One region of the Arthrobacter sp. KN11-1C genome, then DNA from elsewhere that is predicted to be linked to it. Evidence: predicted binding sites of a transcription regulator. Region 1 holds the regulator's gene; each other region holds the start of a gene.
What was found. The regulator LexA, encoded in region 1, represses DNA repair genes until DNA is damaged. The targets are predictions, from matches to a motif close to TCGAACANNTGTTCGA.
Positions count from the first base shown of each region.

Region 2: ACSBOX_RS21615 (LexA family protein) is a predicted target of LexA. The motif match lies at 1,469-1,484, and genes of this name have one in related genera.
Region 3: ruvA (Holliday junction branch migration protein RuvA) is a predicted target of LexA. The motif match lies at 1,370-1,385, and genes of this name have one in related genera.

Region 1 covers NZ_CP197467.1:2,907,206-2,910,476, forward strand. Annotated here, with positions in the region: gene ACSBOX_RS13590 (histidinol-phosphate transaminase) at 1-177, opposite strand, end outside; gene ACSBOX_RS13595 (LysM peptidoglycan-binding domain-containing protein) at 270-629, opposite strand; gene lexA (transcriptional repressor LexA) at 997-1,746, shown strand; gene ACSBOX_RS13605 (ATP-dependent DNA helicase) at 1,888-3,271, opposite strand, start outside.
Region 2 covers NZ_CP197468.1:73,992-77,262, reverse strand. Annotated here, with positions in the region: gene ACSBOX_RS21620 (Y-family DNA polymerase) at 1-1,031, opposite strand, end outside; gene ACSBOX_RS21615 (LexA family protein) at 1,024-1,455, opposite strand; gene ACSBOX_RS21610 (hypothetical protein) at 1,686-1,757, shown strand; gene ACSBOX_RS21605 (DUF6308 family protein) at 1,960-2,622, opposite strand; gene ACSBOX_RS21600 (PucR family transcriptional regulator) at 2,813-3,271, shown strand, end outside.
Region 3 covers NZ_CP197467.1:2,200,132-2,203,402, reverse strand. Annotated here, with positions in the region: gene ACSBOX_RS10275 (YebC/PmpR family DNA-binding transcriptional regulator) at 1-721, shown strand, start outside; gene ruvC (crossover junction endodeoxyribonuclease RuvC) at 766-1,344, shown strand; gene ruvA (Holliday junction branch migration protein RuvA) at 1,448-2,092, shown strand; gene ruvB (Holliday junction branch migration DNA helicase RuvB) at 2,085-3,161, shown strand.

The DNA of each region.
Region 1 (3,271 bases):
CGCGGCTGCCGCCACCGCTTCGGTGATGGCCGCCTGGACATCGGCCGGTACGCCATGCGTATTCTCGTTGACGTTGAGCAAAATCGGGACATCAAGCTGCGGCGCGCCGTACGGGGTCAGGCCGCGGAGGTTGGTCCGGAGGGGAAGGCGGTCAAGTCGCTCAAGCTGCTCACTCACCATGACAGTTTAAGGTGCCGCGGCGGATGCCCTGAAACTGTGACGGCCCTGCGCCCCGCTCAGGCGGGCCGCAGCCCCGGACGAAAGTGCCCTCAGGTGGCAGGAATGAACAACTGCTGGCCAGGTACGATGCGCCCGTCCTGGAGGTTGTTCAGCTGGATAATCTCCGCAACGACATCGCGGGGATCCCGGGAAGGCGCTGCCTTCCCCGCAATCCCCCACAAGGATTCGCCCGTTTGGACCGTGACGCTCGTGCTGGACGTGGGCTGCAGCTCGGCGGCGGAATCAGCAGCCTTGGCCGGTGAATTCAGGAATCCGGCCAGGCTGAGCAGCGCTGCAACCGCGAGCATTGCCGGGAGGCCGAAGAAGATCATGCGCCCCCGGCGAGTCAGGCGAAGCCGGCCCGGTGCCGCACTGCGGCCTGGCGTGTGGGTGATGGTGATTGCGGACATGAGCTGAGCCCTTCTGAACAATGCCGCATTCCGGAATCTCTGGGTGCGGCTGCCAATTCTTGCCTTCAGTCAGTGCTTGCGAGGCGGTTGATCGTCCATGTCTTCGAACGATTCGAACGAACACCCGGATCCCGCGGCACTTTTATAGAACACATATTCGAACCTTGCTATGACATTTTTAGCACTTATCAACGAACGATGTCGAGACTCGCTAGAACAAATGTTTGATAAACGCCTGTGCCTGCCCTACGTTTGAGTGAAGGAACGAGCACTGAATCAGTGCAACAGGAGGGTCTGACATTTCAGGCCGACAGTCCCGGCAAGCGCCCCAGCGGCGGACGGGCGGAACGGAAGGGCGTTGGCGAACATGGCAGCGAAAGCCACTGGCAGCGGGTCGGCCTCAGCGCGGAGCCAGCAGCCGCAGAAGGCCCCCAAGAGCCTGACCGTCCGCCAGAAGAAAATCCTGGAGACCATCCAGCGTTCAGTGAACGATCATGGCTATCCGCCGTCGATGCGCGAAATCGGTGACACCGTTGGCTTGGCCAGCCTGTCCAGTGTCACGCACCAGTTGTCACAACTTGAGAAGCTCGGCTATCTGCGTCGCGATCCCAAGCGCCCGCGGGCGATGGAAGTCCTCATGCCATTGACCTTGGACGGCGGTTCGGTCATTCCCGGCGTCGAAGCTCCGGCGAAACTCCGCAGCGCGGGCGGCCTGGCCGTCACGGAGCTCGCGAGTGCCAGCGACACGGCCATGGTTCCCCTCGTGGGGCGCATTGCTGCCGGTGGACCCATCCTGGCCGACCAGACCGTTGAAGACGTCCTGCCGCTGCCCCGCCAGCTGGTAGGCCATGGCGAGCTCTTCATGCTGAAGGTCGCCGGTGATTCCATGATCGACGCCGCTATCTGCGATGGCGACTGGGTGGTGGTGCGGCGTCAAAACGACGCGCTCAACGGCGACATCGTGGCCGCGCTCCTGGACGACGAAGCCACCGTCAAGACCTTCCGTCAGCGCGACGGCCACACATGGCTGCTCCCCCAGAACACGCAGTACGAACCCATCCTGGGCGACCATGCCACCATCATGGGCAAGGTCGTCTCGGTGCTGCGCTCACTCTAGGACGCGCACTTCAAAACGAGGTAGCCGAGGACCCGCTCCCGGGACTGGGGCTTGTTTTCAGCTCCGGGCCAACAGGCTCCGGGATCGGAAACAAACGCCGGATTCGCCGGCCTCACTCCGCCACGTGCAGATGCGGTCCCCTCAGGCCGACTCGGCGTAGAGCCGCTCGAGCGCACCGCGTACCACTGAACGGTCCGTCGTGGGCCAGAAGGGCGGCAACGCTGCCCGGAGGAAGTTGCCGTAGCGTTCCGTCGAAAGCCGTGAATCCAGTACAGCCACCACGCCCTTGTCCCCCGTTGAACGGATGAGGCGGCCGGCTCCTTGGGCCAGCCGGATGGCCGCGTGCGTTGCGGACACCGCCATGAAACCGTTGCCCCCGGACTGGGCCACCGCGCGGGACCGTGCCGTCATCAGGGGATCGTCCGGACGAGGGAACGGGATCCGGTCGATGACTACCAGCCGGCAGGAACCGCCAGGAACGTCGACGCCCTGCCAAAGGGACATGGTGCCGAACAGGCACGTGTCCTCTTCTTCGGCAAACTGCCTGACCAACGCGGCCATGGTCGATTCGCCTTGGCACAGGATGTCCACGTCCAGGCGCGATCGCATCGCTTCCGCGGCGTCCTCCGCTGCACGTCGGGACGAAAACAGGCACAAGGCTCCGCCGTGGGACGCTTTGATGAGCTCTTCAAGTTCGTCGAGCGCCTCGGGCGAGGTGCCGCGCCCCGGCTTGGGCAAGTGCTTGGCGACGTACAACATGCCCTGCTTCGGATAGTCGAAGGGCGAGCCGACGTCCACGCCGGTCCAGCTCGGGGCGCCTTGGCCAGTCAGGCCAAGGCCGCCGGCAGTGGCCTCGAAGGCAGAGCCAATGGCCAAGGTGGCAGAGGTCAGTACCACGGTATGGCCTGCGAAGAGACCTTCCCGGAGGCGTCCGGCAACGCTGAGCGGCGCGATGTTGATGAGCGCCGGCGAATCCTCGTCGGGCGCCGTGTAGCCCTGCTGCGGATCGAAGGTGCTGTTCCGGGACAGCCACACGACTTCCCGGTTTTCCCGGGCGGAGAGCAGCCGTTCGCACAACTCGAGGATCAGCATGAGCCGTGAGCGCGCTAGCTGGCGTCCGCCGTCGACCGCGTTGGACGAATCCCCCTTCGAATCGGAAAGCGCCGCACGGCACGCTTCCCGGAGCTGGTCCACGCAATCAAGCTGTTCGTCATTGAGCCCGTTGGGCAGGAGGCCGGACGGCGCACCGATGATCGCGAGTTCCAGGCGGTCGGCGGCAGCGTTCAGCGCGTCCACGGTGATGGCTGTATGTTTGCGGGCGCTCGAGGCCGCGGCATGGATCATCGCCACCGACAGCTGGCCGGACACGGCTCCGGTCACCCGGTCCTGGAGCTCATGGGCCTCGTCCACCACCACGACGTCGTATTCGGGCAGCACGGCCAGGCCTTCGAAGGCGCTGACGGCGAGCATCGCGTGGTTGGTGACTACGACGTCGGACTCCGCGGCCCGGTGGCGCGCGAGTTCG
Region 2 (3,271 bases), on a different replicon from region 1:
TCGTTGATCCTGGGCATGAGGGCGCGTGCGGCTTTGGTGAGGATCACCGGGTCGGCGGTGGGCATCGGCAGCGCGACGCACACGGACGGGTAGGACGTGTCGCCGGGGCTGTAGTAGGAGGTGCCGGCGAACGCGGTGAGCACTTTGGCTTGCAGCTCGTGCTTGGCCAGTCGTGCGCTGGCCTGTTGCGCGTACACGCTCATGACCTGGCGCATGTCGACCGTCGTCGTGATCGGTTTGGAGAAGGACCGGGAGAAGATCAGCTGGTCCCGTCCGATCCGTTCTTCCTCCATGGGGATGCAGGGGGTTCCCTGCAGCTCGAGGACGGTGCGCATCATCACCACCGAGAACTTGTCCCGGATCGCCACGGGATTCGCCTTGGAGAGGTCAAGAATCGAGTAGATCCCTATCCCTGCCAGGCGTTTCGTGAGCCTGGTGGCCACGCCCCAGATCTCGCTCACGGACAGACGGGACATAAGCGCTTCGCGCTCGGCCGCCGGCACGGATTCCCACCGGCACACGCCACCGAAGACAGGGTTGTGTTTGGCCCACTTATTGCTGAGCTTCGCCAAGGTCTTCGTGGGGGCAATGCCCACGCAAACGGGCACACCGACGTGCGTCCGGCAGGCATCTTTCATGGCCCGTCCCAGGGCCAGCAGATCCTCACCGGAGCCTTTGACGCCCAGAAAGCACTCATCGATGCTGTACACCTCCTGCCAGGCCGAGTACCGGGCCAGGAGCTCCATGACACGGGCGCTGATCGATCCGTAAAGTTCGTAGTTGCTGGACCTCGCCACGAGCCCCCATTCCTTAGCCCTGGGGGCGAGCTTGAACCAGGGCTCACCCAGCACAATCCCGAGCTTCTTGGCCTCATCTGACCGCGTCACCGCGCAGCCGTCGTTGTTGGACAGGACGATCAAAGGGCGGTTTTCCAGGGAAGGATCGAAGATCCTTTCGGCTGAGGCATAGAAGCAGTTGACGTCGATGTGGGCGATTTCCTGCATGCGGCGCATCACCGCGGGCCTAGACATAGTGAAGGCACCTGATCGCAACGCCCCAGATCCGCAGATCCGAGAGTTCGGGAACACGGATCTGCGGGTATTTGGGGTTGTCCGCCTGCAGGATCACCCCGGTCCTGGTGATCCGCAGCCGTTTGATGGTCATTTCGCCGTCGAGGATCGCCACCACCACGGATCCGTCCTTGGGCTCCAGTGCCTTGTTCACGATCAGTTCGTCGCCGTCGCTGATGCCGCCCGGCTCCATCGAGTCCCCGCAGACCCGCACGATGAAGGTGCTGGTCTTGTCTTTGATCAGGTGCTCGTTCAGGTCGAGCTCCGAGGAAAAATAGTCCTGGCTCGGAGAGGGGTAGCCCGCAGGGACGGCAACCGGTGCCACCGGGACGTGCCCCCGAGGCGCCCCCGCGTCTATCATGCGGGGGTCCAAAGCAAGACTCATGACACACCTTTATTCGAAAATATGTTCGAATAAAATTCTAGCCTCCCCCACCGACAGTTTCACTTATCCACCATGTCGCATCTGATGGGAGAATTCGGAGTCCAGGCTTCCGTTTCGCCCACGAAGACCAGGCCATCGGCTCCCCGATTGAGGAAGTGAACCGGCCGGCACGGCCAGGGGCTCGCCGGGCTCGGCTACGACGGGCTACGCCCCGGGCAGTCCTGTGGCAGATGAAACGCGATTTCCTCTCCCCCAGGGCCAGCGCACACTGGGACGAACTCGCCATTGCCAAAGCATCCTAAGCACTTCAAACCCGTCCCCGACGCCCACAGCATCCGCGGCTCGAGCTTGTCGCTCACCAGGCACCCTTGCCTGTCGGGCTTCCTTGGTACAGTGGGCCCCCCGGTCCCGCAAGCCACCAGCTACTTCCATCCGGGCGGGCCTTCCACGGGCAATAGGGGCTGGGCAGATGACTCCGTTGGCGGGTGGGCACGGTGAGGAGCCCTAGCTCCTCAGGGCAGAAGCGTATTGCTCCGCGAGAATGCAGCTGATCCGAAGGTCGGACAGTGTCAACAGCCTTGCGGAACGAGAATCCACTCTCTCCGCGAGGGCCGAGCGTAAAAGTCTTAGCGTCGGTTCGTTATGGATGAGGTCCTGGCGGATCGCTTCCCAGTACAGCGGCACACCGAACTTCATTTCGGAGGCAATTAAGACGGCGCTTTCGGTGTAGAGCGATACGCAGGGTTCCAGCAGCACGGGGATCAGGCTTGGCCGTTTGAGGTGCAAGAGTGCGGTTGCGAGAGTCGCGCCCATTCCATACTGGTAGCGCATTAGTTCATAGACACGAACGACGGTCGTCCAAAGCTCCGGTTGCTCTCGGGTGCTGAAGTCGCGCAGGTTCGACGTGGTGGGGATGCGGGAAAGGACTTCGCTTCGCCCTACGGCGATCGTGTCGAAAAGCTCTTGCGGCGTCATAGTCACGCCCAATGCGATCACTCGCGCGCAGTCTTCCAGACTGAACCGATACGGATCAAGAGCAGCACGGTTGTACGAGTCTTCGGACACCATGCCGAGGTCGTAGACGTCGATCTTGCGTATGTCGTAGCCATAAATCAGGTCGAGTACATCGTCGAGGCTTAGAAACGCAGATGCGATTCTGACGTCCACGTTCCTCCATCCCGTTCTGCGCATGCCGCTTCCCGATGCGAGAGGTCCATCATGTCACCGTCGATGGTGGACCGACAAGACACCCCAACCTGAAGGGAGAGCACAGATGAGGCTATTACAAAGACATGCACAGGCTGGGGAGCGCGGAGGCCCTGCTGCGCACGGGGAAGGTGCGTTAGACTGCTTTTCGGTGACTGACTCAATCTTCGAGAAGCAGGATTTGCTCGCCTGCGCGTCACTGCAGCGCGCGTTCGAAGCGCAGATTCAAGCGGTTGCCGGCGGCGGCGGCCTTCCAGCGATCCTTGATCAGGCCACTCAAGTATTGCGGCGCTGCGATCTCATAATCGCTGGCTCCAGCGCGGAGGTTATCGAGCAACGTGGTCACCATTTCTCGAGCGAATTTTCAAGCATCGACTTGCCTGAGTTGGTTGGTGCAACTGACTTCGAACAGTCCGGCCAGATCGTTTTCCAGCGCGGTCGTGTAAGGATCCACCGTATCCGGGTGCGGTTCGTCGGCCGCACGAGTATTTTCCTGCTATGTGTCACTGACAGGCAGCTGAATGACGACGAACTCCGGGCACTTGACCAGTGCCGGCTCGGCGTGCTGCTTGCGCGCACCTATGGCGCCGCGAACGAGAAGCTTGACCGC
Region 3 (3,271 bases), 710 kb from region 1:
CAAGAAGGCCATCCTCGATAGCCGCCGGGCCAAGTCGTTCGCCAAACTGATCAAGAACATCGAAGTCGCAGCCCGCATGGGCGGACCGGACCTTGCCGGCAACCCGAGCCTGGAACTTGCCGTCACCAAGGCCAAGAAGACGTCGGTCCCCGCTGACAACATCGACCGTGCCATCAAGCGCGGAGCCGGGCTCACCGGCGAAGTGGTCGACTACACGGAGATCATGTACGAAGCCCGCGGCCCGCAGGGTTCAGCCCTCCTGATCGAGTGCCTCACGGACAACAAGAACCGTGCCGCCTCCGAGGTCCGGCTGGCCATCTCCCGCAACGGCGGCACCATCGCCGACCCCGGATCCGTGAGCTACCTCTTCACCCGCAAGGGCGTCGTCAACCTGCCCAAGAACGGGCTCAGCGAAGACGACATCCTGATGGCCGTCCTCGACGCCGGCGCCGAGGAAGTCAAGGACAGCGGCGACAACTGGGAAATCCACTCGGAACCCACCGATCTGCAGGCCATCCGCGAAGCCCTCAAGGAAGCCGGCATCGAATACGAGACGGACGAAGCTGAGTTCGTCCCGTCCATGCAGGTACCGCTTGACCTCGACGGTGCCAAGAAGTTCATGAAGCTCGTCGACGCCCTCGAGGATCTCGACGACGTCCAGAACGTCTACACCAACGCTGACATGAGCGAGGAAGTCCAGGCTGCGCTCGAAGCCGAGTAATGCTTTTTGCGACATAGCCTGACAACGCACAGGGAGGCCCGGACTTGACTCTTCGCGTACTAGGAGTCGATCCGGGCCTCACCCGTTGCGGCATCGGAGTGGTGGACGTCGAACGGAACAGACGCGCCACCATGGTGGCCGTCTGCGTCGTGGGAACCTCCCCGGAACAATCACTGGACCAGCGCTTGCTGGTCATCGCCAAGGCCATCGACGAATGGCTCGACCTGTACAAGCCGGACGTTCTTGCGGTCGAACGGGTCTTCTCCCAGTTGAACGTCAGCACTGTCATGGGCGTGGCCCAGGCGTCCGGAGTGGTCATCGCGGCGGCAGCGCGGCGCGGCATCCCGGTGGCGCTCCACACGCCGTCGGAAGTCAAAGCCGCCGTCACGGGAAGCGGCACCTCCAACAAAGAGGCGGTGACCAAGCTCATCACCAAGATCCTGCGCCTGGACGCCCCGCCCCGTCCGGCCGACGCCGCAGACGCGCTGGCCCTCGCGGTCACGCACGCGTGGCGGGCCGGGAGCGGCGCCGCCGTGGCCACCACCGGACCGGGGAGCAGTGCGCTCACGCCCGCCCAGCGGGCATGGGCGGAAGCCGAAGCGAAAGCGCGCCGCGGCCGGTAATTGTCGGCGGCCCTTGCTAGGGTATTCGTAGATATGTTCGGATAGCCCCCGCGCTATAGATGCAATCGCAGCATGCACGGGGCAGTACTTCAGGAGCCGGGTCTTGATCAGTTTTCTCCGCGGAACCGTGGCACACGTCAGTCTCTCCACGGCCGTCATCGATCTCAACGGTGCCGGAATGAGCGTCTACGCCACGCCCCAAACCCTCAGCCACCTGCATGTCGGCGAGGAAGCGAAGCTGTTCACTTCGTTGATCGTCCGGGAGGACTCCCTGACCCTCTTTGGTTTCTCGAACGACGACGAACGGGAAGTTTTCGATGTCCTGCTCAGCGTGAGCGGGGTGGGACCGCGGCTGGCCCTCGCGGTCCTCGCCGTGCATGAGCCCGAGGCGATCCGGGTGGCCGCCCATTCCGGTGACGCCAAGTCATTCACCAAGGTGCCAGGGATCGGGCCGAAGGTAGCCGGCAGGATCGTCCTCGAGCTTGCGGGCAAGCTCGTGCCCCACGGCACCGCTCCGGGGGCCGCCCCCGCCGTCGCTGCCGAGTCCGTGTGGAAGCCGCAAGTGGTGGCTGCCATGACGAGCCTCGGCTGGTCGGAAAAGGACGCCGCCGGAAGCATCGACAAGGCAATGGCCGATTCCCCGGAACTTGCCGACGCCGGCAACGTCGCCCAGATCCTGCGAGCAACCCTTCGCTGGCTTGGGCAGGACGGCGCCCGTGCCGGAAACCGGGTAGGCAGCCGTGGCTGAGCAATCCCTCGTTACCGGGGGAGAGGAACCCGAAGAGCGCATCATCGAGGCAGCACTGCGCCCGAAGAACCTCCACGACTTCGTAGGCCAGCACCGCGTCCGCAAGCAGCTCTCGCTCGTGCTGGAAGCCTCGAGAATGCGCGGGCGGAGCGCGGACCACGTCTTGCTTTCGGGCCCCCCGGGGCTCGGGAAGACCACGCTCTCCATGATCATCGCAGCCGAGATGAACGCTCCCTTGCGCATCAGCAGCGGGCCGGCCATCCAGCACGCCGGAGACCTGGCGGCCATCCTCTCCTCGCTTTCGGAGGGTGAAGTCCTCTTCCTCGATGAAATCCACCGAATGTCCCGGCCCGCAGAGGAAATGCTCTACATGGCCATGGAGGATTTCCGGGTGGACATCGTGGTGGGCAAGGGCGCCGGCGCCACTGCCATTCCGCTCGAGTTGCCGCCATTCACCCTGGTCGGGGCCACCACGAGGGCCGGACTCCTGCCCGGACCGCTGCGTGACCGCTTTGGTTTCACAGGGCATCTGGAGTTCTATTCCGTGGCGGAGCTCGAACTCGTGCTTCGCCGCTCGGCCGGACTGCTTGATCTCAAGGTCAACTCGGCCGGCTTCAGCGAGATCGCGGGCCGTTCCCGTGGAACTCCGCGTATCGCCAACCGACTGCTGCGCCGCGTCCGGGACTGGGCCTTGGTTCACGGCATCGAACAGATCGATGCGCGTGCCGCCTCCGCGGCGTTGGACATGTACGAGGTGGACCAGCGTGGATTGGACCGCTTGGACCGTGCGGTGCTCGAAGCCCTGATCCTCAAGTTCAACGGTGGGCCCGTGGGGCTCTCCACCCTGGCAATCGCCGTCGGGGAAGAGCCGGAGACCGTGGAAACGGTCGCCGAGCCGTACCTGGTGCGTGAGGGCCTCTTGGGCCGGACGCCGCGCGGCCGGATCGCCATGGCGTCGGCATGGACGCACCTTGGATATGCGGTGCCGCCAGGAGTGTTCGGACAGGACCCGCTCGCGCTGTTCGAGGACAACGAAAACGGCGCTGAAAGCATCGACACCGGCCGATAGCACGATCCATTCAGCTTAACCCTCTAGACTGGTATGACACTCGGCACGTTCGAGTCCTTGGTTCTGTGCCCGCCCGTCGGAGCATTGTGCGGCCACGCGGGCGAAAGCTC